Regions from separate parts of the Clostridium lamae genome, predicted to be linked through region 1. Evidence: predicted binding sites of a transcription regulator. Region 1 holds the regulator's gene; the other holds the start of a gene.

Evidence for each region. The regulator CtsR, encoded in region 1, represses protease genes until heat stress. The targets are predictions, from matches to a motif close to AAGGTCAANNAAGGTCAAAT.
Region 2: the regulator CtsR is predicted to act here: its motif matches at 13,265-13,284, upstream of clpB (ATP-dependent chaperone ClpB).

Annotation. Positions count from the first base shown of each region.
Region 1 covers NZ_JASCQJ010000044.1:8,413-24,097, forward strand. The annotation lists gene QK892_RS15560 (PIN/TRAM domain-containing protein) at 1-223, opposite strand, end outside; gene QK892_RS15565 (DUF1573 domain-containing protein) at 436-825, shown strand; gene disA (DNA integrity scanning diadenylate cyclase DisA) at 891-1,955, opposite strand; gene radA (DNA repair protein RadA) at 1,972-3,339, opposite strand; gene nagB (glucosamine-6-phosphate deaminase) at 3,581-4,306, opposite strand; gene QK892_RS15585 (GntR family transcriptional regulator) at 4,303-5,025, opposite strand; gene QK892_RS15590 (hypothetical protein) at 5,159-5,320, shown strand; gene QK892_RS15595 (glutaredoxin family protein) at 5,459-5,686, shown strand; gene QK892_RS15600 (NADP-dependent glyceraldehyde-3-phosphate dehydrogenase) at 5,814-7,271, opposite strand; gene QK892_RS15605 (glutaredoxin family protein) at 7,284-7,508, opposite strand; gene trxB (thioredoxin-disulfide reductase) at 7,549-8,493, opposite strand; gene QK892_RS15615 (ATP-dependent Clp protease ATP-binding subunit) at 8,691-11,126, opposite strand; gene QK892_RS15620 (CtsR family transcriptional regulator) at 11,191-11,646, opposite strand; gene QK892_RS15625 (MBL fold metallo-hydrolase) at 11,794-12,450, shown strand; gene QK892_RS15630 (4Fe-4S binding protein) at 12,468-12,638, opposite strand; gene QK892_RS15635 (heavy-metal-associated domain-containing protein) at 12,737-12,940, opposite strand; gene QK892_RS15640 (PSP1 domain-containing protein) at 12,954-13,859, opposite strand; gene QK892_RS15645 (DNA polymerase III subunit delta') at 13,862-14,797, opposite strand; gene QK892_RS15650 (cyclic-di-AMP receptor) at 14,812-15,141, opposite strand; gene tmk (dTMP kinase) at 15,232-15,685, opposite strand, start outside.
Region 2 covers NZ_JASCQJ010000004.1:13,957-29,641, forward strand. The annotation lists gene QK892_RS03170 (ABC transporter permease) at 1-856, opposite strand, end outside; gene QK892_RS03175 (ABC transporter ATP-binding protein) at 849-1,562, opposite strand; gene QK892_RS03180 (ECF transporter S component) at 1,768-2,394, shown strand; gene QK892_RS03185 (alpha/beta-type small acid-soluble spore protein) at 2,596-2,784, shown strand; gene QK892_RS03190 (Spy0128 family protein) at 2,854-3,510, opposite strand; gene srtB (class B sortase) at 3,525-4,295, opposite strand; gene QK892_RS03200 (DUF7601 domain-containing protein) at 4,385-5,401, opposite strand; gene lepB (signal peptidase I) at 5,489-6,046, opposite strand; gene QK892_RS03210 (hypothetical protein) at 6,049-6,336, opposite strand; gene QK892_RS03215 (hypothetical protein) at 6,348-8,078, opposite strand; gene QK892_RS03220 (class Ib ribonucleoside-diphosphate reductase assembly flavoprotein NrdI) at 8,566-8,913, opposite strand; tRNA gene QK892_RS03225 (tRNA-Gly) at 9,228-9,302, opposite strand; tRNA gene QK892_RS03230 (tRNA-Lys) at 9,392-9,467, opposite strand; tRNA gene QK892_RS03235 (tRNA-Arg) at 9,472-9,548, opposite strand; gene QK892_RS03240 (Dabb family protein) at 9,709-9,999, shown strand; gene QK892_RS03245 (VOC family protein) at 10,028-10,405, shown strand; gene clpB (ATP-dependent chaperone ClpB) at 10,600-13,200, opposite strand; gene QK892_RS03255 (helix-turn-helix domain-containing protein) at 13,373-15,439, shown strand.

The sequences.
Region 1 (15,685 bases):
ACTCAATAGCCTTCAGAACAGAGTCATAAATACTTGGAGAAATAAAGTAAAGAATAATTCCAATTAATAAAGTTAAAAGAATACGAAAAGATATAATTCCAATTGATTCAGATAAGAAAGATATGTTGCTTATAAGCTGTATATTTATTAAAACTCCACTTATAATATATCCACTTATAAAACCTATTATGGTAAATATAACCCTTATAATCTTTTTTAACATCTCTTCACCTCCTATATTTTTTGTATTTTTTAATTAATTATACCATATAAAGGTATTCTCTAAAATGAATAATTATTAAAATCTTATTAATTTATCAATACCCCCTATAAATAATCATATATTTATTTTATTATAAGCTTAGTTAATTGCTATTCCTTTTATCACTATAACAATCATAAACAACAGCCGTATTTTTTAAGGAGTTGATGTATATGAAGGATATAATTATTGATAGTTTTCAAAACGATGTTAATAACTCGCTATTACGTCATAGAAGTATTTTAGATATAATGACCAAGTTAAATGAAGCGAATTCTAGAGTAAATAGGGCAATAGCTAAATCAGTAACAAATTGTGGCTGTATTAAAATTTCTGCTGAAAAGCAGAATGATTTTGATACTGATAATAGCCTACCCCCTTCTTTAAGTACTCATATCGAAGGTTCACTTTGTAATAATTGTCGTGAAGTCATCGAAGCAGAAATAGGAAATAATATATTTTATCTTACTTCTTTATGCAATTGTTTAGATTTGAATTTATATGACATATTCTTAAAAGAAGAAAATAAAATAAATATCTTAGGGAAATTCACCCTTAGATAAGATTAAAGCAGGCTAACTCCTGCTTTTTTATTATTATCTATTTTTTACACTTTTATACATATATACTAAATCTCATTTTTTAAATATATCTGCTCTTTTATTCTTTTTAGTCCACTTCTTATAGCCTTAGCTCTAGCTTCTCCAATCCCATCAACTTGATCTAAAGAATTAGTATCAGCTTCAATAACATATTTTAGCTCTTTAAAGTGTTTCACTAGATTTTCTATTACAGAAACTGGTATTCTAGGCACCTTAAATAATATTCTAAATCCCTTTGGAGAAATTAGAGTATCAGTTAAAGACATAGATGAATATCCTAATAGCTTAGCTATTAAATCTAAATCTACTAGTTCCTCTGAAGTAAGCCTTTGGATTTCATTATATATTTCATTATAATTCATATCTTCTTTGCAATAATCTCTTATTAGTAATATACCATCTCTCTCGATAAATCTGATAAGTTCACTTAATTGCATTGAGATTAATCTACCTTCATTTCCAAGTTCAACTATATATCTTTTTATTTCTTCTACTACTCTCATTACCATTTCAGTTCTTTGTATAGCTGTGACTACATCAAAAATAGTTGTCAAATCTTGATACTCTAATAAATTAAGATTGTTGATAACTCTATCTAATACATTTACATACTTTTCTAATGTCTGTATTGCTTGATTTGCCCTTGCAAGAATTATGCTACTCTCTTGAAGAACATATTTTAAATCACCTTTATATATAGTTATTATATTTCTTCTTTGAGAAATTGCTATAACTATATTTCCAGTTTGTTTCGCAACTCTATTAGCTGTTCTATGCCTAGTACCTGTTTCATACGTTGTCAAAGTATAATCTGGTACTAGCTGTGTGTTTGCATAAATTATTTTTTTTAAATCACTACTTAATACGATAGCCCCATCCATCTTTGCTAGCTCATAAACATATGCTGGTGAGTATTCTGAATTAATATTAAACCCACCATCAACTATATTCATTACTTTTTCGTCATCGCCTATAACTATGAGGCCTCCTGTTTTAGCTCTTAATATATTTTCTAATCCTTCTCTTAAAGCTGTTCCAGGACTCATAAGTTTTAATATACTTTTTATTTCTTCATCATCTTTTATCCTCATACACTCACCCAATCTGCTAGAAAATCTTTTTTATAGCCTCTCTTAAATTGCTTACACCTATTATATTTATGTTATTATTGGTAACCTTATCCTTATTTCTCTCTGGAATTATAGCATTATTGAACCCCATCTTTTCTGCTTCTTTAATTAACCTTTCACAAGAAGTTATAGGTCTTATTTCTCCCGTTAAACCAACTTCTCCTATTATAACTGTTCTTTCAAGTTTTAGCCCCATATTCTTTACACTTGATAAAAGAGCTAAAGCTAATCCTAAATCTCCTGTAGTTCCATCTAAATTAAGGCCTCCAACTACATTTACATAAACATCATATTTATAAAAAGGTACTCTTAATTTTTTTTCTAATACTGCTAATATAAGTCTCAATCTTTGATTATCTATACCTATAGCCGTTCTACTTGCTAAGTGAGTATTACTTTCACTTACTAAAGCCTGCATCTCTACTAATATAGGTCTAGTTCCTTCCATAATTCCTACTACAACAGAACCTTCTTGATTAAAATTAGTATCTTCAAGGAATATTCTCGAAGGATCATATATTTCCTTTAATCCTTCTTCGGCCATTTCAAATACACCAATCTCACTAGTAGTACCAAAACGATTCTTCATAGTTCTAAGAACTCTAAACTCTTCTGTACGTTCACCTTCAAAATATAATACTGTATCTACCATATGCTCTAATACTCTAGGCCCTGCAAGCTCACCTTGCTTAGTAACATGGGCTACTATAAATAAAGGTATGTTTTGATTTTTACCTATTCTCATTATGGCATTAGAACATTCTTTAACTTGTGATACACTTCCTGGTGCTGAAGTAATGGATTCCTTGTATACAGTTTGAATAGAATCTATAATTACAAATACAGGTTTTATTTCATTAATATATGCTTCTATTAAATCTAGATTAGTTTCAGATAATATATAAAGTCCACCTGCATCGACTCCTAACCTATCTCCTCTAATTTTAATTTGTTCTTCAGATTCCTCTCCAGATACATATAGAACCTTTCCATAAGTTTTAGAAATAGAATTTGCAGTTTGTAAAAGAAGGGTTGATTTACCTATACCAGGATCACCTGATATTAATGTTAAGGACCCTCTTACTAATCCACCACCTAAAACTCTATTTAATTCCTTAAGGCCAGTGTTATATCTTTCCTTTTCTCCTGACTTTATATCTCTTATGCTCTTTGGCATATTTTCTATTACTTTAATATTATTAACTTTAGACTTTATTTCTTTATGTGTTTCTTTAATTTCTTCTACCAAAGTGTTCCATTTATTACAATCTGGACATTTTCCTAACCATTTAGGGGACTCATATCCACATTCTTGACAAACAAACATGGATTTAATCTTTGCCATATAATTTACCACCAATTCTTTTTATTTTAATGTAATTATTTTTATTAAATAATATATTTACTATATCATAACAAAACATAAAAACCAATTTCTATAAAATATTTTAATAAAATATGAATTAAGTGACTTATAAAAAGAGATTCGCATTGTAACTTTTATATAAATACTAGAAAATAAAAAAAGAACTACAATAATTACATTATTGCAATTCTTTTATATAACTAAACATTATTTTTAAATTTTATAATAATTTAGCTGCTGCTTCATCAACAATTACTATAACATCTCTATGCATTTGTAGCATTGATGCAGGCATCTTAGTGCTTATTTTTCCATTTACCATTGCTTTTACAGCTTCAGCTTTAGATTCCCCACTTGCTATAACTATTATTTTTTTAGATTTCATTATTCCACCAAGTCCCATTGTTAATGCAGTCTTAGGAACTTCATCTATTGAATCGAAGAATCTAGCATTGGCTTCTATTGTATCTTGAGTTAGACCAGTTAAGTGAGTTCCAGATACTAAGATTTCATCTGGTTCATTGAATGCTATATGTCCATTATTACCAATTCCTAATAATTGAATATCAGTACCACCTAAATGAGCTATTTTTTCATCGTAGCTTTTACATTCTTCTTCAATATTTTCAGCTAATCCATTTGGAACATAAGTATTCTTCTTATCTATGTTTATGTGGTTAAATAAATTCTCATTCATAAAATATCTGTAGCTTTGAGGATGATCTCCACTTAATCCAACATATTCATCTAAATTAACTGTAGTAACCTTAGAGAAATCTATTTCTCCTTCTTTATTCATTTTTATTAACTCTTTATACATACCAATTGGTGATCCACCTGTTGCTAATCCTAATATAGCATTCGGATTATTTCTAACTACATCTGCCATTTCACCAGCAGCTACTTTACTTAATTCATCATAATTCTTCGTTACTATTACCTTCATCGTATTTTCCCCTCTCTTCTCGATATATTTACTTCTAAAATAAATTTATCTGATCTATATATAGCTTCTTCTAAAAATATTAGCTTATTATTAGAATCATAAGTTTTACTAATAATTTTTAGCATCGGCACTTGATCACTCACACTGAATAATTCTTTTAATTCATTATTCATAATAACTGACACAATTGAGGATTGAGAATAATCTACTTTATATCCAAAATCATCTAAAATCTTAAACAAAGATCCCTTTAACATATCTTCATCTATATATCCACAGTAATCTACAGGTATATATACTTTCTCTATCGCAACACATTCATCGTCGACTATACGCTTTCTAATAATCTTATATAGTTCGTCTAAAGAAAAAATATCTGCACAATCTTCTGGAGTAGGAATCTTTTTAAATTCTACTATTTCAGATCTTAAATTTTTACCCATTTGCTTTACTATTTCACTAAAGCTCATCATATCCTTTTGCTTAAAAGTTTGCTCGCATACAAAAGTTCCTTTTCCTTTTATCCTAAGAAGCACTCCTTCTTGCACAAGTTCACCAATAGCTTGCCTAATAGTCATTCTGCTAACTCCGTATATCTCACAAAGCTCTCTTTCACTTGATATACATTCCCCCGGTTTCCATACACCCTCAGAAATCTTAGAAATTAAATCATTCTTTAGTTGATAGTACACAGGAATTGGGCTACTTTTATCTATCATTATTAATCCTCCTAAAAATATTATATTAAAAATAGTTATAGATGTCTAGACCAGTTAATTAATTTCTTAAATACTTATAAAAAAATAAATTTTCGGAAAAAATAATTACATATTCAAAAAAGGAGCTGATATTATGTTTAATAAAAGTTATTTTTCAAATATGCCTCCCAAAAATGTGATACGTGAAGATAACTCCAAAAATTTATCAGAAGAACTATTCTCTATATCTAAAGACGACTCTCTAGATAATATGATTCTTAACTCTAATTTAGATAATCAAAATATAATTAAATAATTTATTTACATAATATAATACCATATTCTTTATTTTTTATAAAATATGATATTATTATTGATATTAATTCAAAAATGGTGTACACTTTATGTTAAATAATATTAATTATCTATTGATAATTAAAAGGAGGTTTAGCAAATGGTTAAAGTTTATAGTACAAATAGCTGTCCATGGTGCGTAAAAGCAAAAAATTACTTACAATCTGTAGGTGTAGCATTTGAAGAATTAAATGTACAAGAAGATATGGTTGCTAGAGATGAAATGATAAATAAATCAAAACAAATGGGAGTTCCAGTTTTAGATATAGATGGTACTGTTATAGTTGGATTTGATAAAAATGCTATAGATAAAGCATTAAACAGATAGTAGAATATCTTAAATCAGATATATGCTGAAGTTTATTTAATAATTAAACTTTTATAACGTATAATCATAAAAAAGAAGTAGTTATTTATAACTACTTCTTTTTTATATAGATAAAATTATATACTTATTATTTACCTATATTAATAACAGTTGCTTTTGGTCTTGACATAGCTTCTATTGAATATCTTATACCTTGTGTTCCAATTCCTGATGCTTTTACACCTAGGAATGGGAAGTGGTCTGGTCCTCTTTCAGTTTTATTATTTACTTGAACTGTACCAACCTCTAATTTATCAGCTACATAGAAAGCCTCATTAATATTTTCAGTAAATACTGCTGATTGTAATCCATATTCTGATTTATTAGCTATTTCTATTGCTTCATCTTTATCTTTGACTCTTATTATAGGTAGTACTGGACCAAATGGTTCTTCCCAAGCTAATCTCATATCAGTTGTTACATAATCAAATAATGTTGGGTAAATTAAATTTTCTTCTCTCTTACCTCCAACTAATAAATGAGCTCCTTTTTCTCTAGCCTCATCAATAAGTTCCCAAACGAAATCTGCTGACTTAGTATCTATTAAAGGAACAACTTCTGCACCATCAATTGGATTTCCAACCTTCAACTTTTCAACCTTTTCTTTAACTTTTTCAACTAGCTTATCTGCTACTTCTTCTACAACTAGGATTCTCTTAACAGCTGTACATCTTTGTCCTGAATATGAATATGCCCCAGCAACAATATTAGAAGCTGCTAAATCTAAGTCTGCATCTTTTAGTACAATAGCTGCATCCTTTCCACCAAGTTCCATTAATAATGGTACCATGCTAGTTATTTTTGAAATTCTAGTTCCTACTTCAGTACTTCCAGTAAAGTTTATAAAGTCTATTGAAGGATGAGTTACTATATAATCACCTATTTCACTACCTCTTCCTGTAATAGTATTTAATACTCCAGCTGGAACTCCTGCCTGTTCAAATATTTTTGCTAAATATAATCCACAAAGGCTTCCTTGAGTAGCTGGTTTTAATACTACTGAATTACCAGCAATTAAAGCTGGAGCAATCTTTGAAGATGCTAAGTTTACTGGATAGTTAAAAGGAGAAATAGCTAAAACTACACCTAATGGTTCTCTAGTCACTAGAGATATTTTATTTTTCTTAAATCCAGGGAAACTATCTCCAGGAATACTTTCTCCTGATAGATTTTTAGCTGTATCAGCTGTAAATCTAATATAATCTGCTGATCTTAAAATTTCTGATTCACATGACTTCTTATCTTTTCCAATTTCTCTCATCATTATATCTGACATTTCATCAGCATTTTCAATTAATAAATCAGCAGCTTTATATAATATTTCTGCTCTTTTATTCACCGGAACATTTTTCCAGGGTTTTTGAGCTTCCTTTGCATTACTTATTGCAAAATCAACTTCTTCTCTTGTCATAGCTGGAACCTTACCAACTACACAATTTCCAATTGGCGAATAAATTTCTATAAATTTATTGCTATCACTAGTTATCCATTTACCGTCTACTAAATTCTTGAATGTTAATTCTTCACCTCTTATACAATTAAACATTTTATCCCCCTCTTATTTCTTTGCTAACTCTATTTTATTTTTATCAAATCCAACTATAATTTCTCCATTTATGTCAATTACAGGAACAGTTCTTTGTCCTGAAACCCTAAATACTTCTTCTCTATCTTCATGTTTATCAGCTACGTTAATTTCTTGATACTCCCATCCCTTCATATCAAAGAATTTTTTTGCCTTTATACATCCTGGGCACCATGATGTTGAATAAATTTTTATCATAAATATCGCTCCTTACTACGTTTTATTATTAGTATAATTATTATTTTCTATTTTTCTTTTTTTCAACTATAACTTTTTCTGCTTCTAATGCCGCTATAGTTCCATCAGCAACTGCTGTTGTAATTTGTCTATATTCTTTTTCTCTTACATCTCCAGCTGCAAACACACCACTAACATTTGTTCTAGTGCGTTCATCAGCTTTTATATAACCACCTGATGTTAATTCAATATAGTCTTTAAAGTGAGCTGTCTTTGGTTCAGTTCCAATAAATCCGAATATAGCATCCATAGCCATTTCTTTTTGTGATCCATCCTTTGTATTTTTTATTATAGCCTTTTCTACAAAGTGCTCTCCTTCAACATTAACTAAATCTTCATTAAATAATACTTCTATCTTTGGGTGATTCATAACTTCTTCAATAGTAGCCTTTTCACCTTTGAAATAGTCATATCTTCTTATCATATATACCTTAGTAGCAAACTTAGTTAAAAATAAGGCCTCTTCTAATGCTGAATTACCACCACCAACTACTCCTATTATTTTTCCATCATACATTGCTCCATCACATACTGCACAGTAATGTATTCCCTTACCTGAGAACTTTTCTTCATTTGCTATAGGTAATTTCTTTGGAACTGCTCCAGTTGCTATAATCACTGTATCTGTCTTATATATATAATTATTAGTTTCAATAATCTTTTCATCTCCACTAAAATCAACTCTTTCAATCATATCAAACTCGTCGATTTCCGCTCCAAGCTCTTCCGCCTGTTGTTGCATTAAATCTGCAAGTTCAGCTCCTGAAACTTTTTTAAAGCCAGGATAGTTTTCAATTGTATAACTATTTCTTACTTGACCACCTAATATTTGATCTTCTAATAAAAGCATATCTAATTTTGCTCTTGTTGCATATATAGCAGCAGTTAAACCTGCAGGGCCACCGCCGATTATTATCAATTCTTTATATTTAACTTCTTTACTCATTATTTTCTCCTTCTACCCCCTAGGGGTATATTCTTTATATTAATTATATGCTTCTAAATTTCAAAATGCAACTTTTTTTTAGGTAATAATTCTTATTAATATTATTTTCTTTACTCCTATTTATTATAGACTATTAAAAAAATATTATTATATTAAACAAAAGGAAGATCCCCCCCAAAAGAAAACCTTCCTTTATATTATGAGATATGCTTAAAATAAAGTTCATCTCCATTACAATAAACTTCTAGTTTATCTCCACCTTTGATGTATCCCTTTAGCATTTCATCACTTAATTTATCTTCTAATTCCTTAGCTATTATTCTTCTTAATGGCCTCGCTCCATAATTTATGTCTATTCCTTTATTAGCCAAAAACTTCTTACTTTCTTCATTTAAATTAATTGTTATTTTTCTTTCCTTAAGTTTATTTATAGTATTATTTAACATCAGGTTAACTATCTTCATTACATCATTATCCATTAATTTGTGGAATACTATAACTTCATCTACCCTATTAAGAAACTCTGGCTTAAATTGCTTTTTAACTTCTTCCATTATACTTTTTTTCATATTTTCATATTCATTGCTTTCATAATTTTTCTGACTTATAAAACCAACTGAACTTTGTTTTTTAATATCATGAGCCCCCACATTAGAAGTCATTATTATTATTGTATTTTTGAAATTTACAGCTCTTCCCTTACTATCAGTTAGCTTTCCATCTTCCATTATTTGCAATAAAATATTAAATACATCTTGATGTGCCTTTTCTATTTCATCCAATAAAATAACAGAATATGGGTTTCTCCTTACAGCTTCTGTTAATTGTCCGCCTTCTTCATATCCAACATATCCTGGTGGCGCTCCTATAAGCCTTGATACAGAATGCTTTTCCATATATTCTGACATATCAATTCTTATTAAATTTTTTCTATCTCCAAACATAACTTCAGCCAAAGTGTTTGAAAGTTCTGTTTTCCCAACACCTGTTGGTCCACAGAAGATAAATGACCCAATTGGCCTATTAGGATCTTTTAGGCCAACCCTAGCTCTTCTTACAGCTTTTGAAACTGCAGTTACTGCTTCTGTTTGACCGATAACTCTTTCCTGAAGAACATCTTCAAGCTTTAAAAGTCTTTCTGATTCTTCTTCAGTTAATTTTTCTAAAGGTATTTTAGACCATATGGATACAACTTTTGCTATTTGTGTTCTATTCACAACATTACTAAAATCAGTATTATTGTAGTTAATAGTCAATACACTTAGTTTATTTTTTAGTTGCTTCTCCTCATCTCTCAAATACGCTGCTTTCTCAAAGCTTTGACTTCTAATTGCACTTTCCTTATCTCTTGAAACCATATCTAAATTTTTTCTTAAATCTCCTATTTCTGGAGGAGAAGCAAGATTTTCTATTCTAACTTTCGCAGATGCTTCATCAATTAAGTCAATGGCTTTATCTGGCATAAATCTATCACATATATATCTATCTGATAATTCTACAGCAGCCTCTAAAGCTTCATCCTCAATTTTTACCATATGATGAAGCTCATATCTTTCTCTAAGACCCCTTAGAATTTCAAGGGTTTCTTCTTTGGAAGGTTCATCTATCGTTACAGGCTGAAATCTTCTTTCTAGAGCTGAATCCTTCTCAATATATTTTCTATATTCATCAATAGTTGTTGCTCCAATGCACTTTATTTCTCCTCTAGCTAATGCTGGTTTTAAAATATTTGCTGCATCAATAGCACCTTCTGCTCCTCCTGCCCCAACTATTGTGTGTATCTCATCTATAAAAATTATCACATCTTTAGAATTTATAATTTCATCCATAACTTTCTTTAGTCTATCTTCAAACTCTCCTCTATATTTAGCTCCAGCTATCATAGCTGTTAAATCTAAGGATATTATAGATTTATCTTTTAATGTATCTGGGACTCTTCCATCAATTATCATTTGAGCTAATCCTTCTACAACAGCAGTTTTTCCGACTCCTGGTTCTCCTATTAAGCATGGATTATTTTTATTTCTTCTACATAATATCTCAAGTATTCTCTTATTTTCATTATTTCTTCCTATAACCGGGTCAATTTTTCCGTCTCTAGCTAAAGTTGTTAAATTCTTACCATATTGATTTAACATCGGAGTCTTAATTATGCCCTTCTTTTTATCATCTGTATGTTTTACATCATTTAAATCACTTTTATTAATATAATTTATTAATTCATTTTTCATTGATTTTAAGTCTACTTTTAAATTTGAAACTATAGTATAAGCTATACTTTCAATATCATCTAATATTGCTAGTAATATGTGTTCAGGATTTATATAATTTTGATTATAAATCATCGCCTTAGATAGACTATCATCAAAAATCCTTTTTGTCCTAGGATTTAAAAGCATTTCTCCTATTGATATATCTACATCCCCAAATCCTAAGTATTCTTCTATTAAATTTCTAACTTTATCTATTGTAATTCCACTAATATATAAAACTCTATTAGCAAAACCACCTTCCTTTAATATGCCTAAAAGAATATGCTCCGTTCCTATATACCCATGCTTAAAATACTGTGATTCCTTTTGAGCTTCTACAAGTACTAATTGTGCTCTTTCTGTAAATTTACCAAAAACCATAAATACCTCCATACCCTATTGCTAAATTACAACTCACAGACAAACTATAGATATATAACATACTTTATGATAATACAACTGCTAAGATTCCTTTTAACATATCTGCTCTTAACTTATTTTTATCTTCAACAGATGCTAAGGTCCTATCATTTAAAGATATCTTTATAATCTCAAATTCTTTATTCGAAATAGCTTTAGTATCCTTTAAATGATCTAAAATAGATAAAGCATTTCCATAAGTTATGCTTTCACCTATTGAATTATTAATTAAATTTAATCTTTCAGATTTATCATCGTATGTTATTTTTCTAATAACTATATAGCCTCCCCCGCCCCTTCTACTCTCTATTATATATCCCTTTTCATAAGTAAATCTTGTTGTTAAAACATAATTTATTTGTGAGGGTGCACAGGAAAATTTATCTGCTAATTCATTTCTCTGAATTAAAACTTGCCTTTCTCTTTCTTCATTTAAGAGATCTTTTATAAAATTTTCTATTGTATCTGAAATTCTTGCCATAAATTCACCTTCTTAAACTTAATTTTTAATTTAGACCTTCTTTGACTTTGATTATATATTATAAGTCTTAATATGTCCAATATTAAATTTTAATATAGAATGAATTATATACTTCCATTTGTTTAAACTATAAATGAGGTGATTAATATGGAAATCAAGTGGATTGGCCATTCTAGTTTTTTAATAAAAAATAGTTTTGGGAAAAAAATTCTGATTGATCCAATACAAATACATCCCTATATACAAAAGTATGATTTAAAACCAGATATAATTACTTTTAGTCACTCTCATAATAATGAATTTATTAATGAATATATTTATAATAATTATAAAATTATTAATTCTGCCACTCACTTTGAAAATGATCATTTCATTATCGAAGGTTTTCAAAGTTACAAGGATGATTTTTCTGGTTTTAAAAGAGGTGATAATATTATTTATCTTTATGAAATTGATGGATTCAAATTATGTCACCTAGGCTCTTTAGGTCATTTACTAGATAGAAACTTAATAGATAAATTAAGTAATTTAGATTTTTTATTCATTCCGATTGGAGGTCATTTTTGTCTAGATGGGTATTTAGCTTCAAAGATTGCTACAACTCTAAAACCTAGATATATTATTCCAATGTGTTTTAAAACTTCATCAGAATATTTTTATTTAGATGGCCCATTAAAATTCTTATCTTCTTTAAAAAATATAATTTCTTATGATACTAATACCTTATATACCGATGACTTACCAACTAATAATAATTCAACTGTAATACTTTTAAAGGAAAATAATAAAGAACCGCTAGTTTAGCGGTTCTTTATGTAAAATTATGCTTGTACTGGAGCTCCTACTGGACAAACATTTGCACAGTTTCCACAATCTATACAAACATCCTCATCAATGATAAATTGAGTATCTCCTTGACTTATAGCATCAACTGGACATTCTGCAGCGCATGCACCACAGTTTATACATGAATCTTCTATTTTGAATGCCATAATCAGCACCTCCTAATATTATGAATTTATTTCCCCTCTATTTTAACACATAGATAAGGATTTTTAAAGACTTCTAAATAATTTAAGTTTATTATATTTTAAATCACACTATATCCGAGTTCTTCGACAGATGTTACTATTTTATCTAAAGCTATTGTTTTATCATCATAAACAAGACTAACTTCCTTTTTGCCTAAATTTACTTCACAAGCAATAACTCCTTCATTCTGAGCTATAACATCTTTAATACTAATCACATCTTCATTTGTGTTAAGATTAGATATCTTTAGTAGCGATTTCATTTAATCCCCCCCTTTAATTTTCTTTTATAAGATCTTTTATTAACTTTTTATCTTCAGGTGACTCTATTTCAAGCTTAATATCTGATTCATCTACAGAATCCTCATATCCGCCCTCTACAAGTTCTACATCCTCTATTTTAAATTCTTCTATTATTTCTTCGTCTCCACGTTTATATTTAACTTTTACACTTTCTTTAACAGTGTTATTACTAACGACTTCCCCATTAGACTCGCCAATATTTACAATAGAGCCTGCCTTTGGTAATCTCTTTCTTATATCTTCATAGGTACTTTGCTCATAGTTTAAACAACACATAAGTCTTCCACATATACCAGATATCTTTGTCGGATTTAAAGATAAATTTTGTTCCTTTGCCATCTTTATTGATACTGATGCGAAGTCTCCAAGGAATGTTGAACAACACAATGGTCTACCACACGGACCTAATCCGCCTAGCATCTTAGCTTCATCTCTAACACCTATCTGTCTAAGTTCTATTCTTGTTTTAAAGATAGTTGCTAAATCTTTAACCAGTTCTCTGAAATCAACTCTTCCATCTGCAGTAAAGTAAAATATAACTTTATTATTATCAAAAGTATATTCTACATCTATTAATTTCATATTTAATCCATGTTCTTCTATTTTTTTTAAACATATAGCCAAGGCATCTTTTTCTTTTACCTTATTTTCATTATGTTTATTAACATCCTCTTCTTCTGCAACTCTAATGACACTCTTTAAAGGAGCCACTATATCTGATTCAGGAATTTCTTTAACTCCTATAACACATTCCCCAAATTCTATTCCTCTTGCTGTCTCTACAACAACAAAGTCACCTCTTTTTACATTTAATCCATTTGGATCAAAATAATATATTTTACCGGCTTTTTTAAATCTAACGCCAATTACTTTTATCATTGTTAAACCTCCATAAAACCTATAAGCATAACTCTAATAGTTAATTGAAAATTAGAATTGCTTTGCAAAGATCTTCTAGCTTCTCCTATTTTATCAATGATATTATTAAGTCTCTTATAGGACATTTCAATAGCTATTTTTTTTATACTTTCAATTTTATCCCCATTTATCAGTCCTGTATAATCATTAATTTCCTTATATATTATTATATCTCTTATAAAGGAGGCTAAAATATTTAATATATCTTCCCTTTTATCCTTATAGGATACTAGACTATTTTCAAATTCTAAAAGTTCTCTAGTATTGCCCTTAGTTAAAAGAAATAATAAATCATTTACAGTATTTCTCAAATCTTTCAATGAAGAGTCCCTTAAGAAAGCTTCTGCTTTCCCAGGTATCCCTTCACTATAGGCAACGGCAGCGTTAACTTCATCTTGGCTAAAGCCATCATCATTTATACTATCTATATAAAGTCTAATTTCCTCTTTAGTTAATGGAGCTAACTTGTAAATTTGGCATCTTGATTTTATAGTATCTAATATAAGTTCTAGACTTTCGCATAATAATATTATAAAAACTCCCTTTGGGGGCTCTTCTATGGTCTTTAACAGAGCATTTTGTGCTTGCACTGTTAACTTGTTTCCATCATAAATTATAATAACTTTTTTATCTCCCTCAAATGGTTTTTTATTTATTTCTTCAACAATTTCCCTGATATCATCTACACCAAATGAAGATTTTTTGCATCTATAGCTTATAATATCTATATAGTCTTTTTCTTCAAATTTACCTAATATATCTCTAGCAAATTTATTTGCTAGGTTACTTTTTCCAATACCATTTTCTCCAACAATTATATGTGCATGGGAAATCTCATCTAAGTCTATTCTTTTTTTAAAACTATCTATTATATTCTTATGTCCTATAATCTCTCCCATTACACCCTCCTATTTTAAACTTTAATAAATTGATCAACATCTATTACAAATATTGTTGCTCCCCCAACTTCAACTTCAATTGGATAAGACATGTACATATCAATATTTCCTGTTATAGGAGTTGGAGTCGTAATAATTTGCTTTCTAGTTTTACAAATATCTTCTACAACATCTATAACTGTTTGAACTTTATCTACTTCTACACCTATCATTAAAGTTGTATTACCAGCTTTTAAGAACCCTCCTGTTGATGCTAGTTTAGTTACTCTAAATCCAGCCTCAGTGATTGCGTCAATTAAATCTAGTGCATCATCATCTTGTACCATAGCTATTACTAATTTCATATTGACCCCTCCTAAAAATAAATAATCCCCTTATTAACATTTTATCACAAAAGCTGTATAAATTGAGTAAAATTTTATTATATATATTTTTTATTCTATGAAACTCATTATTATATCTTTAGTTTCATTAAAAACTTCATCTATTGACTTTTCTGCATTAACTACTGCAAACTGATTTTTATTACTTTCTACCAATCTATAGTACCCTTCTCTTACCCTATTATGAAAATCTAATTTTTCAAGGTCTAGTCTATTGACTTCTCTATCCTTATTTTTTTCTATTCTAGATAAGCCTACTTCTGGAGATATATCAAAAAGTATATTTAAGTCTGGCATATATTCACCTATTGCAAATTTATTTATTTGAAATATTTCCTCAACTGGTATTTGTCTTGCATATCCTTGATATGCCAATGAAGAATAAATAAATCTATCACATAAGACTATTTTTCCTTTTTCTAATTCTGGAATGACTCTTTCTACCAAATGCTGTCTTCTTGCTGCTGCATATAATAAGGCTTCTGTTTTTCTATCCATATTAGTA
Region 2 (15,685 bases), on a different contig from region 1:
TAGCTTTTTTATAGCTTTCTTGAAGCTTTGAAGTTATACTCTTAAAGCTATTATTAAATATAACCACAAATAATGCGAAAACTAATACTGATAGTACTAAAAATAATAAAGTATCTATAATATTATTATTTGCTAGACCTCTTACAGCTAAAATTGCTGGAGGATAAATTTTTAAAACTCCCTCTGTAATAGATGCACTATTAGCAACAAAATAACTTATAAGATCATTTGCTTTAAAAGATGCTATAAAAATTAAAAATACAATGCCTAAAGTTCCTAATGTAATTATTAAATTTTTATGCTTAAATCTTGATGATACATAGCTTATTCCAAAGGCAATTATTGAAGAAAAAACTATTGGAATAAGTGGTAATGATAAATATACTAATATTAAATTTAAAAAGAATAATGGTGATATATTGCTATATCTAAAATAAATTATTGCTGCTGGTATCAAAACAAATAATTGAAAAAAATAATTAGTGACTAGTAATTGTGTCATTTTTGATATTAATATATCACTTTTCTTTATTGGTAAGCTCATAAGTAAATCATGATCTTTAAATGAAAATAAAGTGCCTTGAGCTTTATATATTGAAGTAAAAAATATCATTCCTGAGCTTAATATAAAACCTGTTACTAAAAGAATATCTAACATACCTATTTGTTGTAAGCCTTTAGCTAAAAGCTCAAAGTATAATATTGCCATAACGAAAAATATAATAGCACTAAATACAATTGTTCCTGCTAAAAAAATAGCTTTATTTTTTTCAACCTTTGATTTTTCTTTAGTAAGTTTATTAATACCGATAGAGGTACTTAAGTTTACTTTTAAAAGACTTCCTAGCTTACTCATTATCTATCAACTCCATAAATATATCTTCTAAGGAACTATTTCCTTTTACATCTTCCATTTTTCCTTGAGAAACTATAACTCCATCCTTAATTATAGCTACCTTATCACAAAGCTTTTCTGCTACCTCTAAAACATGTGTTGAAAAGAAAATTGCTGCTCCTTCTTTGCATAAAGCCTTCATTTCTTCCTTTAATAAATGTGAAGCCTTTGGATCTAAGCCAACAAATGGTTCATCTAAAATTAATAACTTTGGTTTATGAAGTAAAGAAGAAATAATAACTAATTTTTGTTTCATTCCATGAGAATATGATGATATTAAATCACCTAAAAAGCTTGTCATTTCAAACTTATCACTATAGTGTTTAATTAAATATTCTCTATCACTTTTTGATACATTAAAAATATCTGCAATAAAATTTAAATATTGAATTCCAGTTAATGATTCATAAATATCTGGATTATCTGGTATATAGGCAATATTACTTTTACACTTCATTGGATCTTCTTTAATAGATACGCCATCAATTAATATATCTCCATCTTCAAAGTCTAGAATTCCAACTATAGATTTTATAGTAGTAGTTTTACCTGCCCCATTATGACCAATAAAAGCAAATATTTCACCTGCATTTACTTTAAGAGAAATATTATTTACAGCTTTTTTACCATTTTTATATGCTTTTGAATAATTTATTACTTCTAACATTTTAACACCTCTTTTTATTATACCTGTTATATTAATACTATAACAGCTATAATAAAAAATCAATATTTTTTTAAAATTTTATACTTTACACCTCATTCATATATGGTAAAATTATATAAGTCGGTATTCTATGAAACCGAACTTTGCAAAAATTATTTTTTGCCGAATTATATCCTTTATAAGGAATAAGAACGGAGGAGTTAAAATGTTAAATACTAGAGGGATGGGGAAATCCCATGAAAATGTTAGGAAGATGGTAATAATAGCCATGCTATCTGGGATATGTTTATTCTTAGGATTAACAGGTCTTGGATTCATACCTTTACCACTTTTTAAACTAACAATTTTACATTTACCAGTAATAATAGGAGCTATAATTGAAGGACCAGTTGTAGGTGGTTCGATAGGCTTAATTTTTGGCTTATTCTCAATTTATCAAAACATAACAGCTCCAACACCAATGTCACCATTTTTTTATAATCCATTAGTTTCTGTTGTTCCTAGAGTTCTAATCGGTGTTATATCTTATTACATTTATAAGTTTATAAGAACTAAACTTAAAAAGGTTAAATTGTCTATTACTGTTGCTGCTATTTTTGGCTCTTTGGTAAATACAATTGGTGTTCTTGGTACTATTTATCTAATTTATTTTAAAGATTATGCTGCTATACTTATGGAAAAAGGAACAATTGCCTCAAATTCAGTAAGAGCAGTTTCTACAGCACTATTAGCTGTAATTGGTACAAATGGAATTGCAGAAGCTGTACTATCTGCTTTGATAGTAACTCCAATAGTAATTGCAATCTTTAAAATGCAAAAGAAGAGTTTTTAAAAAATATTAATAAATTGATTTTTTAAGGTTATTTGAATTTATTTCAGATAACCTTTTACAGTTTGTACTATTTTTATACTTAAAAAGAATATCATTCCTATAATGTAATAAACTTTATAGTTTATTCAAATTATTTTTACACAATATAATATTACAAAGTTATTAAAAAGCTTTGTATTAACTTTTAAGGAGGTATTTATTATGGCAAGTAGTACAAAATTAGTACCAGAAGCAAAACAAGGTTTATCAAAATTTAAAAATGAAGTAGCTAATGAAATGGGTGTTCCATTCACAGACTACAATGGAGATCTTTCTTCAAAACAATGCGGTAGCGTTGGTGGAGAAATGGTTAAGAGAATGGTAGAACAATACGAATCAAAACTTAAATAAAACTAAATAATAAAAAAGCAGTAGTTATGAGATTTTTCTCAAAACTACTGCCTTTTATTTATCATCACTTTAAGTATTCTCCTCACTTTTTTTACGAGCAGATATTACTAGAAATAATATTCCTATAGCTCCTATAGAGCTTAAAATAACCCAAAAGATTACACTAGATTCATCTCCAGTTTTAACAGGTTCAGTTTCAATTATATCAGTTATAGAGTCAACCTCTTCTTCTATCTGTATAATTGTTTTATATACATTATGAAAATTTGCTTCGTCTAGTTTTTCAGTTTCATTATTTTTATAAAGAATTGAAGCCGCCTCTAAACCATCTCCATTTTCTTTGTTAGTTACATAAACTGTAAGATTATATATATTATTATCATAAGTGCAATCTACATTATTACCTTCTTCTTGCCATATTTTATAGTTATAGATTCCTACACTTGAAAAAGTCATTTCTGGAAAAGACTTAGTATCTTCTTCACCTGATATAGTGATACTATAAATTCCATCTATAGAACCATCAGGCATTGGATTATAAATATCATCAGCTTTTAGAGAAATTGTAAATCCCTCTGCTTCCTTAGGTAATGTACCTTCTAGAGAAACTGAAGCCTTGATTTTTGTTATTGGCAATTCATCTGCCAGCACAGGTGAATTTATCATCGTAAGATACATGATCAATATGAGCAAAGTTATTGTGATATTATTTATATTTTTCCTCATCCTCAATATCCCTCCTATTCTGCTGGCATATGTGGTTCCATCACAGCCAGAATAATCGTCCTTGCATCAGTAAATTCACTTGAGCAAGTAGTTAATGCCAGAATCTGTGTATTCGCCTTTTTAGCCTCTTCAAAGGTATCTTTATGAAGATAAATCGCATTTTTCTCTACATAATTATGTAAACTATTTATATCTTCATTTCTCTGCGCTGTTTCAAATATCATATCTTCTGAGGCTCCTACCAATAAGTAAGCGTAAACTTTCAAGTCATATCCTCTATCAGGCAGAATCAAAGTTCCTGTTTTATTTTTATTAAAAAATTCTTTTTCTTTGTAAAGATCAAGATCTCCAAACATTTTATGATTAGCCATATGGTGGCCATATAACAAATTATATTTATCATGAAAATCTGCATCACAACGAGAATCTTCGTATATACTTCCAGCTAAAGAAAAATCACCATAAACATCAGTATTAATGTACGTTAGATTAGTTTCACCATGCACCACCGGATAATCTATATTAGTATTATCCATAGTGAGCCATGCACAAACATCTGGATTTATTGCTAATAACTTTTTAAATGAATCCATTCTATCAACTGAATCATCCATCTCTGGTTTGAATTCTAGCATATCATCTTGTACATTTTCTGCTTCTTCATAAATATGTTGATTATCCCAAAGGGCATAGACTGAATATGCACCTGCAGTGCAAAGTAATGATATTACTATTAAAGTTACAAGGGCATTTGACACCCTGAGAAAGATTTTCGAAAACCTCACGTGTCACACTCCTTAAGATTTATTAATAAAATTAGGTATTGAAGGGCCAAAATCCCTTCAATCCTATATTATTAAACTAATTTACTAACTTAGTTATTATTAGCAGTACGTTTCTTTGTAAAGAAAACTCCCATACCAACTACAACACCAGCTAAGATTATAATATAAGGTAGGTTGTCCACTATGATTCCTGTATCAACATCTCTTTGCTTGTTATTTGTAATTGTAACTGTATCTTGAGCTGAGTCTACTTTTTTATTGTTATCAGACCAATTATAAGTAGCAGCATCATAGTCGTAGTCATCACCAGTATAATCATCTTCAACTACTGTATAAGTAACTCCATAAGGAACATTACCTAAAGTAATTGTTTCACCATCTTTTAAATAGAAAGTAGTTGGAGTTCCAACAGTAATGCTAGTAGGATTAGTTTCTATAGTACCGTCTTCTGCAATATTTTTATAAGAGGTCGGACTAATTGAAATTGTGCTCTTAACGTCCTTATTTGTTGGAGCGTTTAAAGTAACATTTACTGCGAAATAACGATCTGTTTCACCCATATTACCAGTAACTTTTTTGCTAATTGCTAAGCTACCAGCAGAATAAGTATTATTAATACCATCTACCTTATTGTCCTTGTTATTTGTGTCTCCATGGTGTAGAGCTGTAGTTCTAATTAAACCTTCATCTCCTTTACTAACAGTAACAACTAAATAATATGATGTTTCATTATAATCAACACCTGCAGTATTTCCAACAGCTTCAGTTATCTCGTAAGTATATTTACCAACCTTATAATAAGTAGGTAAATCTATAGAGAATTCGTTAGTTACTACTCCTTCTACAGTAGTAAATGAATACTCACCCTTCTCAAAGCTAGGCATTATAGTTTCAGTCGTATCAGTCATTCCATGGTTTTTAATTTTAAAAGTAATTGTTTCAGAAGGACTACTAGTTCCACTATTAACCAAATCATATATCTTATTAAACGTTATAGTTTTTTCACCACCGTTAGTGATTGTTCCAGTTTCTCCTTCTGCAAAAACAATGGTACTCATGCTTAATACCATAACTAATGATAAAATAAATGTAAAAATTTTCCTCATAACTTCTTCCTCCCCAAAAATTGATTTTATTATTTATGTTACTCCCATTTTAATGAGAGAGAGAAACATACAATTTAATTTTTTAACTTACAATCCCCTTCTTCGTAGAATCGTAATAATTTTACTCTCAATATCATTTATAGATATTGATCCAAAATCACGACTATCTTCAGTTTGAGTACGATAGTCCCCTAACACGAAAACAGAATCATTAGGTACCCTATAAGGGTATTCTAAATTTGTCTCTTCCTTAATATATGTAGGATACATAATTCCTCCATCTTGAATTGTGCCATTTACAATTAGCTTTCCACTATCATCTATTGTTACTACATCATTTTCACAGGCTGCAATACGTCCAAGATAAGTAGAGTCATTGTATTTGTAAGTTATAACATCATTTTTTGAATATTTCTGTTGTACTCTAAACCCAATTATTAAGTCACCATCTTTTATTGCAGGAAACATTCCATTTCCAGTAACTTGCGTAATTAAAAAGAATTGTGAAAATAATATATAACCTACAATTATCAATAAAATAACTCTAGTAACTAAACTTCTATATTCAAGTTTTATATATAAATCATTTCTTCTTTTTTTAATAACTTCGTCTATGTTTGTCTCTTTATTGATTGCATTAACCATTTCTAGGCTTCCTCCACAGAGGTATATATTTCATTAGAAAAAATACTTTCTCTATGCAAAATACCATGTTCTTCAAGGAGAGCATCATACCTTTCTCTTTCTGCAACAAGAGCCATAGTGTACATATTATTTAATTCTGTAATCTTCTTCCATACATCTTCTTCACTTACTCCACCTAAGAATTTCTTTTTAAACTGTACTTTTTTAATCCATTCAATAATAATTTCTTGTTCGAAGTTAAGTGGTGTTATTGTAGAATTATTAGAAGTTTTATCTATTACTTTTTCCATCTATAAGCCTCCTAAATGTCATTTTCCTTCTTTCTCTTGTTAATAAAGAATATTCCACCACCAATAATCACAACTACTAAAATTGCTATATAAGGTAAGGAATCTAATATAACTCCAGTATCGATTTCAACATTTTTCGTATTAGTTACAGTAATATTAACGATTCCCGTATCATATTCCCCAAGTTCAATAGTGCATACCCCATTTTCCATTGTGAATTCTTCATCATTTATAGAGACAGTAACATCATAATCATAATCATCTTCGCCTTCATTTTTAATTGCATCTAATTCTGACAATATAATAATAGCATCAGCTGGAATTTCTATAAGCTCATCAAATATTCCCTTATGCCCTAATTTAAATGAAACATTCTTATATTCCTTATTGTTTTTCTTAACAATAGCATTAAAGTTAAATTCTTTTGTAGTATCACCCATATTCCCTGCTACTACCTTCTTAATAATTACATCCTTAGTTACTGTTACATCAGCTGTATCTGATTTTGGATAAAATGAATTGCTTGTCATAGTAGCTTTATTAGTAATTGTTCCCGGGATATTTTCCCCTTCTACAGTAGCAACAATTATATATGATTTTGATTTATCTTTAGATAAAGATAGTCCTTCTTCTAAAATCAATATATTATTTTCAATCTTAGGTGCTTCTATACTATCTCCTATTCTTACACTTTCTATTTTTATTCCATTTGGAATATTATCTATAACTTTAATATCATAAAGAGTTATATCACTTTCATTTAAAACCGTTACGGTATATGTGATTTTATCTCCTATTTTTGCTGATGTTACATTGGCATTTTTTATTATTTTATAGTTAATATTAACGCTTACTTCCAAACCATCTATGTCCCAGCCACCAGCTCCTGTTTTAACAGTCAAAGTAAATTTTCCATTTTCATTAATAATACCATTAAAGCTTCCTATATCAATTAATATGAAACCATTTTTGCTGTAAACTTCTTTTTTATTACCGCTTGGAAGATTAATTGTGATAGTACTTTCACCACTAATTATTTCTATAGGGGAATATTCATCTGTAACCTCTACCTTTGTATTATTAATCTTCACATAATTTATCTCTTTGATAGTGCTATTTTTTTGTACTTTAAGCACTAGAGTAGCATTTCCATTAGAATCTACAAAAATACCTTTTGCCTCATAATGCCCATTGGTACTAGGCATTGATGCTTCAAAGAAGTTTTCTGCTGTGTAAGATTCGTTAGCATAAGCCTCAATTTCATCTTCACTTAATGTAGATATAGGTGAATTTACTGTTGATTCTTCATTATAATTTGAACTATAATTATTTTTTTTATTGTCTAAATTTTCATCAGTAATAGTGCTAATATTCTGATTATTATTAATAGTATTTAAATCTAAACTTTTATTATCAGTAATATTACTATTTATATTTTTATTATCAACTGTTCTAGTCTTCTGTTTTTCATTATTTAAAGTTTTACTATTTATATTTTCATCATCAGTAATCTTAGAATCCAAATTTGCATTGTCAGCTGTGTTCCCATTCAGATCCTCTTTATCATCAGTATCAGAAGTTAGATTTTCTACTGAAGTAGTTTGTATATCTAGGTTTTCTGCTTTTGCAGAAACTCCACTTCCAGGTAACAATATGCTACTTATGGTTAAAGCTACTATAAGCAAGCCTGCTAGCCATCTTGTAGTATTTTTCTTTCTTTTCATACCACATCTTGTATTCATAAATTATACCCTCCTGACCTACTGTATTACCTCTTCATTATTAAGCATCATTAAAAAATGCCAAATTATCTGCGCGGAAAAAAATCATATTAAACGCCATTTCTTATGTCAGCAATTTTATTAGTAGTTATATGGAGATAATATGTTCATTTCCAACAGATTTACAGAGATTATTCTGATTATATAGTGATTTAATCTCAATTTTAAAAACTCAATTGACAATTATTTTCATTAAATTATATCACTGTCTTTATTGAATTATACCACCATTTTTACTAAATTATACCGCTATTATATATTGTAGTCAACGATTTGACATTATATTTTGAATATTATTTATATTATTGTTGACTATAATTTATACATTTTTTACTGTTTCTCCATGATTTTTCTACATCTTATCTAGCTTTTTCTAATAACAAAAAAGCTAGATATAGGTTATTCCTATATCTAGCTTTCACTTTTAAAATAAGTTAATTCATACTTTTTACAGATTATTAATAGCTGCTTTTACTGCTTCTACATCTTCATCTGTTCCTTGTCCATCAATTTTACGAAGACAAGTAATTCCATATTCAGCTTCAATTTTGTCAGCTGCAAAACAATATGATTCAGCATGTTTATCCATGCTACCATTTACAACAACTCCACGAACTAACTCTTTATTTTTATCTAAAAATTCTCTTGTGATCTTTGTAATTTGACCAAATCCTTCATTACGTGTAACAAGAACACATTCTTCATTTAATGCCTCACTAACACTTTGGGTTGGCATTCCTAATTTTTCGGCAAATGCTTTTCCATTGCCGAATCTGCTATCATATACTACTAGCATATCCTCATCTCCTTTTTATGTATTAATTTAACTTATTATACCATAAAAAAATGAAATTGTAAGAACTTTTAAATTATTTTGCAAAATTTAATCTTCTTAAATTCAATTTCATTCAATCATATATTAATTGTTCATTCTTATCTTATAAATTACTACTATAACTATAATACACATATTATAAATAATACTGAAAACACTAGAATTTCCTCATTTCACTTAACCTTTTTAATACATTGATATATAATTTTTTAAAATCTTCTATAAATTTTTATACACAAAAAAAATCCGTACAAATCACATTTGCACGGATATATTGGAGCGAAAGACGGGACTCGAACCCGCAACATTCACCTTGGCAAGGTGACGCTCTACCATTGAGCCACTTCCGCATACTACTTACCATTCCATGATATAATATCATAGTTATTTGGTCAATACTATTTTTTAAAAGTATTTCTCTCAAAATTCCAAAAGAATGTGGTGGCTTACCCGGGAATCGAACCCGGTACACCTTGATTAAAAGTCAAGTGCTCTACCGAATGAGCTAGTAAACCACGATGGTGCGTGTTAAGAGATTCGAACTCCTGGCCCACGCCTTAGAAGGGCGTTGCTCTATCCAGCTGAGCTAAACACGCATCTTTTCCACGAGAAATATAATAACCAATTTGTCGTATCTTGTCAACAGCTTTTTTTATTTAAATTAAAATTTCTCTAAGAAAATATTAACTATTACCAATTGTAAAGTTATGTTATTATAAACCTAAAAGATAAATAGAAATTTATGGAGGATATATAATGATAAGACACATATGTATGTTTACATTAAAAGATGATAACAAAGAAAAAAATATTAATGATTTCTTTAAAGAAATAGAAAAGCTAAGAGATTTATCTACAATAAAAAAATTCAACGTAGTTAGAAATGTTGAAAATACACCAGCTTCTAATTACGATGTAGCTTTAATTTTTGATTTTGAAAGTGTAGAAACATTAGATGAATATCAAACATGTGAAGAGCACTTAGAATTCGCAAGATTTTTAGCTACTATTAAAGTAGATAGAGCCTGTATTGATTTTGAAATCTAATTATATATTTTTAGGGAGGCGTTAAGAAATGACAAACCCACTTTTGATGGGAATGGAAGGAGTTTTTATTCCAGTAAAAGACCCTAAACTATCAGCAAATTGGTATGAAGAAATACTTGGTTTTAAACTGCTGTACATTGAAGAAGAAGCAGCTGTATTAAAAATTTCAGAACAATCTCAAACAGTAGTCTGTCTTGTAAAAACTTTAAATCATCAACCAATGAAATTCCCAAATAATAATTTTGGTGTAGGAAAATATTATAATTTTATTCCTCATAATATAGAAGAGGCTCACAAGTTCTTACTTGAAAAGAATGTTAAGGTAAATCCAATAGATGAAGAAGGAGATTCTAAATTCTTTACTTTCTATGATCCAGATGATAATCCACTAGGTGTTTGTCAGTAGAAAAATTAATTTATTCCTTTAATTAATATTATTAACCCAATACGAAGAATAAAGGTCAAGCATCAGCTAGACCTTTATTCTTTATTTCTTCATTCTTTAATTTTTTCATTCTTTCATTTTTTCATTCCTAAGCTATTAACTTTCCACTAATACTCTTACTTCTTCTCTATTAATTATTACTTATTACTTATTCCCTATTCACTCTTAATTACAATTTGCTCTTCTTCTCCATCAACTACAACATTTGAACCATATCCAATTTCACCTTTTATAATTTTTCTAGCTAAAGTATTTTCTAAGGTATTTTGAATATATCTCTTTAAAGGTCTTGCTCCATATACTGGATCATATCCTTCTCTAGCCATAATTGTTTCAGCTTCATCAGTAACTTTAAGATTTATATTTTTATCTTTTAATCTATCTGACATCTCTCTTAAGAAAATATCTATTATCTTCTTAATTCCATTTTCAGTTAATGGTTTGAACATAATTATATCATCTACTCTATTTAAGAATTCAGGTTTAAATCTTAACTTCATTTCATTCATAACTTGATTTCTAATACTTTCATCTACAGTATCTTCACTCTTATTTTCTAGAAGATAACTGCTACCAATGTTAGAAGTCATAATGATAATAGTATTTTTAAAGTCTACTGTTTTTCCTTTATTATCAGTTAATCTACCATCATCTAAGATTTGCAAGAACATATTAAATACATCTTCATGAGCTTTTTCAATCTCATCAAATAATACTACACTATATGGATTTCTTCTTACTGCTTCAGTAAGTTGACCACCTTCATCATATCCAACATATCCTGGAGGCGCTCCAACTAATCTAGAAACTGAATGTTTCTCCATATATTCTGACATATCTATTCTTATAATACTTTCTTCAGAATCAAATAAGTTTCTAGCTAATGTCTTAGCAAGTTCTGTCTTACCAACTCCTGTTGGACCTAAGAATATAAATGAACCAATTGGCTTATTAGCATCTTTTAATCCTGCTCTTGCTCTAAGAATAGCATTTGAAACAGCAGTTATAGCTTCTTCTTGGCCAATAACTCTCTTGCTCATTTCACTTTCTAGTCTTAAAAGTTTTTCTCTTTCCCCTTCTAAAAGGTTAGTAACTGGAATTCCAGTCCACTTAGAAAGAACTTTAGATACTTCCTCTTCTGTTACTTCTTCCTTTAAAAGAGCACCTTCGTAATTTTCTTTTACTTCAATTTCTTTTTGCTTTATTTCTTCTTCTAAAGCAGGAATTACGCTATATTGAATTTCAGCTGCCTTATTATAATTGTAATTTCTTTGAGCAGCTTCTAAATCTCCTCTTGCTTCATCTAGCTTAGTTTTTAAGTCTTTTAAATTAACTATTGCATCTCTTTCTTTTTCAAATTTAGCTGTCATAGCATCATTTTCAGATTTAAGTTCTGCAATATCCTTTTCCAAAGCTTCTAATTTCTTTTTAGAACCTTCATCCTTTTCCTTAGATAGAGCTTCCTTCTCAATTTCTAATTGGAATAACCTTCTTCTAATATTATCAAGCTCTGTTGGAAGAGAATCTATTTCTGTTCTTATCATTGCTCCAGCTTCATCAATTAAATCAATTGCCTTATCTGGTAAAAATCTATCTTGTATATATCTATGCGATAACTTTGCTGCTGCAACTAAAGCTGAGTCATGAATTCTCACACCATGATGTATTTCAAATCTTTCTTTTAATCCTCTAAGAATTGATATAGCATCTTCTACAGTTGGCTCTTCTACTATTACAGGTTGGAATCTTCTTTCCAAAGCCTTATCCTTTTCAATGTATTGCCTATATTCATCAAAAGTTGTAGCACCAATACAGTGTAATTCTCCTCTTGCAAGTAAAGGCTTAATTAAGTTACCTGCATCCATAGCTCCATCAGTTTTACCTGCTCCAACTATTGTGTGAATTTCATCTATAAATAATATTATTCTTCCTTCGCTACCTTGCACTTCCTTTAAGACAGCCTTTAATCTTTCTTCAAATTCTCCTCTATATTTTGCACCAGCAATTAATGCACCCATATCTAAAGAGAATATAACCTTATTTTTTAATCCTTCTGGTACATCCCCTCTAATGATTCTTTCAGCTAAACCTTCAACTATAGCAGTTTTACCAACTCCAGGTTCTCCAATTAATACAGGATTATTTTTAGTTCTTCTTGATAGAATTCTAATAGTTCTTCTTATTTCTTCATCTCTACCAATCACAGGATCTAATTTATGCTTTTTAGCAAGATCTGTTAAGTTAGTACCATACTTACCTAAAGCATCATAAGTTCCTTCTGGATCTTGAGTTTCTACTCTTTGATTTCCTCTTACTTCTTTTAATACATTCATAAATGTTTTTTTATTAATATTATATTTATCTAGTAATTTCTTTACTTCACCATTTTTATCAACTTCCATTATAGCTAGCATTACATGCTCAACACTAATATATGAATCTTCAAATTTCTTAGCTAAATCTTCAGCTTTTACTAATACTTCTTCTATTTGTCTAGTAGCATACACTCCAGATGAGTTTGCACCTTCACCTAAAACCTTTGGCATATTTCCTAAAATTCTATTTAAATCATCATTTATCGATTTAACACTAACGCCCATTTTAGTAAATATGTTTGGTATAAGTCCATCCTCTTGCTCTACTAATGATGTAAATAAGTGTATTAGTTCTACTTGTTGGTGATTAAACTTTACTGCAATCATGCTAGCATCATTTAATGCTTGTTGAACTCTTAATGTCATTTTATCAATATTCATGTGCTTCACTCCTTCATATACCACTTTATATCTTTATTTTATCTACAATATAAATAATAATACAAAAGTCAAAGAAAGTCAAAGTATATTTTAAAAATTTATAAAACTTTTCTATTTTCTAATAAATAGGATATAATTAAATTATTAATTATTACTAAGGGAGGTGATTTTTATAAGAAGGGAATATATAGTTTATCCACCAGACTCTCCTATAAAAATAACATATGCTAATATAAAGGAATATCCAATACATTGGCATAATTCTATTGAAATACTTTATGTTTTAAGAGGAAGTATAAATGTTAATGTAGATGCAGATTCCTTTGAAGTATTAGAAAGGGAAATGGAGATTATAAATGTTGATGAAGCACATAGAATTTATAGCGATGAAGATAACAGAGTATTAATCTTCAATATAGATCCTTACTTCTTTGAAAAGTATTATAAGGATATAAATAATATTTTCTTTTATACAAGTTCAACAGATGATGGTGCTCAAGATGGTGAAGAATATGATTTGCTGAGAAATTTCTTAGCTAAACTTTTATGTGAAGCTGTACAAAAACTTGATGATTATGATAAGGAAATCGAATCCATTTTAATAGACTTATTATATCATCTTATAAATAACTTCCATTACTTAACTTATGAAAAAGAAGAGTTAAAAGAAAAAACTGAACAATTAGCTAGATATCATAGAATTTCTAAATATATATTTAATAATTATGATAGTAATATTACTTTACAAGAAATTGCTAAGAAAGAATTCTTAAGTCCACATTATCTATCTCATGAGATTAAATATGCAACTGGAAATAGTTTTACTGATTTAGTTAATCAAACTAGAGTTGAAGAATCTGTTAAGCTTTTATTAGATAGTGACTTAAGTATTTCAGATATATCTGATGAAGTTGGTTTTTCTCATGTAAGATATTTAAATAAGAATTTTAAGAATTACTACGGTTGTACTCCTCTTCAATATAGGAAAAAGAATAAATTAACAGAAGAAGAATTTGAACAAATCAAAAAAGTTGAAATTTTAAAAATTGAGGATGCTTTAGAATATCTTTCATCAGAACTAGATGATTATGAAAGATTCAATTATGAAAATAAGCTATGGAAGATTCATGTGAATATGGATGAAAGTCAAGGTGAACTTAATAAAGACTTTAGAGAGATAATCAATCTTGACGATGCATTTGATTTACTATTGGAAGACAATAAGGATATATTAGAAGAAATTCAGGATGAACTTCATTTTAAATATGTTAGATTCGAAAATATGTTTAATAATGATATGGGGGTTTTCCCTAAAGCTGATTTCTATAACTGGAATAAAGCTAAAAGTGTTATTGAATTTTTAGACTATATAGATTTAAAGCCACTTATTTTAATAGATAATCCTAATTTCTCTCTTGAAAAATACAAACATATATTAACTAGTTTCTTCGAATATTTTTCTGAAATAGATTATATTGATATAACTGAATTTAAATTTCAGTTTACTCCTATAATAGATAAAGAATTAAAGAGTGCTCTATTAAAATTTTTAATTGATGAATATGACATAGATGTTATAGAAGAAGATTTTATTTGCGATAAGAGTTTAAATAAAATCTATGACACAGCATATATGTTGCCATTCATTATCCATAATACAATATTTAATAAAAAATCTTTAAATTTTTTAAGAGCCTTTGATGTCCTAGAAAAAGAAATAAGATTAACAAATGAAGTTTTCATAGGTGCTCCTGGTTTAGTAAATGATATGGGAATTAGAAAACCTTCTTATTATGCTTACTACTTACTTAGTAAATTGGGCGATGAAATTGTTACTATAGATAACGGATTAATAGTAACTAAAAAGGATGATGAGTATTGTATATTGCTTTACTCATATACTGATGAACTAGAAGAATTACAAAACTTTGAAGGTATCTTTACTAAACGTGGTAAAAGAAAGATCTATAAAAAGAAAATATCATTAAATATTGAAAACATAAAAAAATCTTCTAGAATAATAACTTATGAAATAAGCGAAAGAGTTGGGTCTTCTTATAACTATTGGTTGTCTATGGGCTCACCAGATAGATTAAATAAAGAAGAAAAGGAAATTTTACACAAAGCTTCTTTTCCTAAGATAGAATTTAGTTATTCTAAGAAAAATACAATTCTAAATATAATTACAGAACTTAAAGGTTATGATGCTAAACTTATTGTAATCAAAAACATAAAGTAGATAAATGTTATTCCTTGCGACCTCGCAAGCTCCAAGTCGCAGTCATATAACATTTATCCACTTCTACTCTGAAGGTAATAATTCCTCATTTCATTCGGAATTATAGAAAATAAAAGTTCCATAAAAATTAATAAATGTACTAAAACCTTAAATAAATATCAATAGAAGTACAAAGAAACCAAATATTTTGGTTTCTTTGTACTTTTTCAATATATCGGAAATTTTGTTAATAACTTAAATGTACCT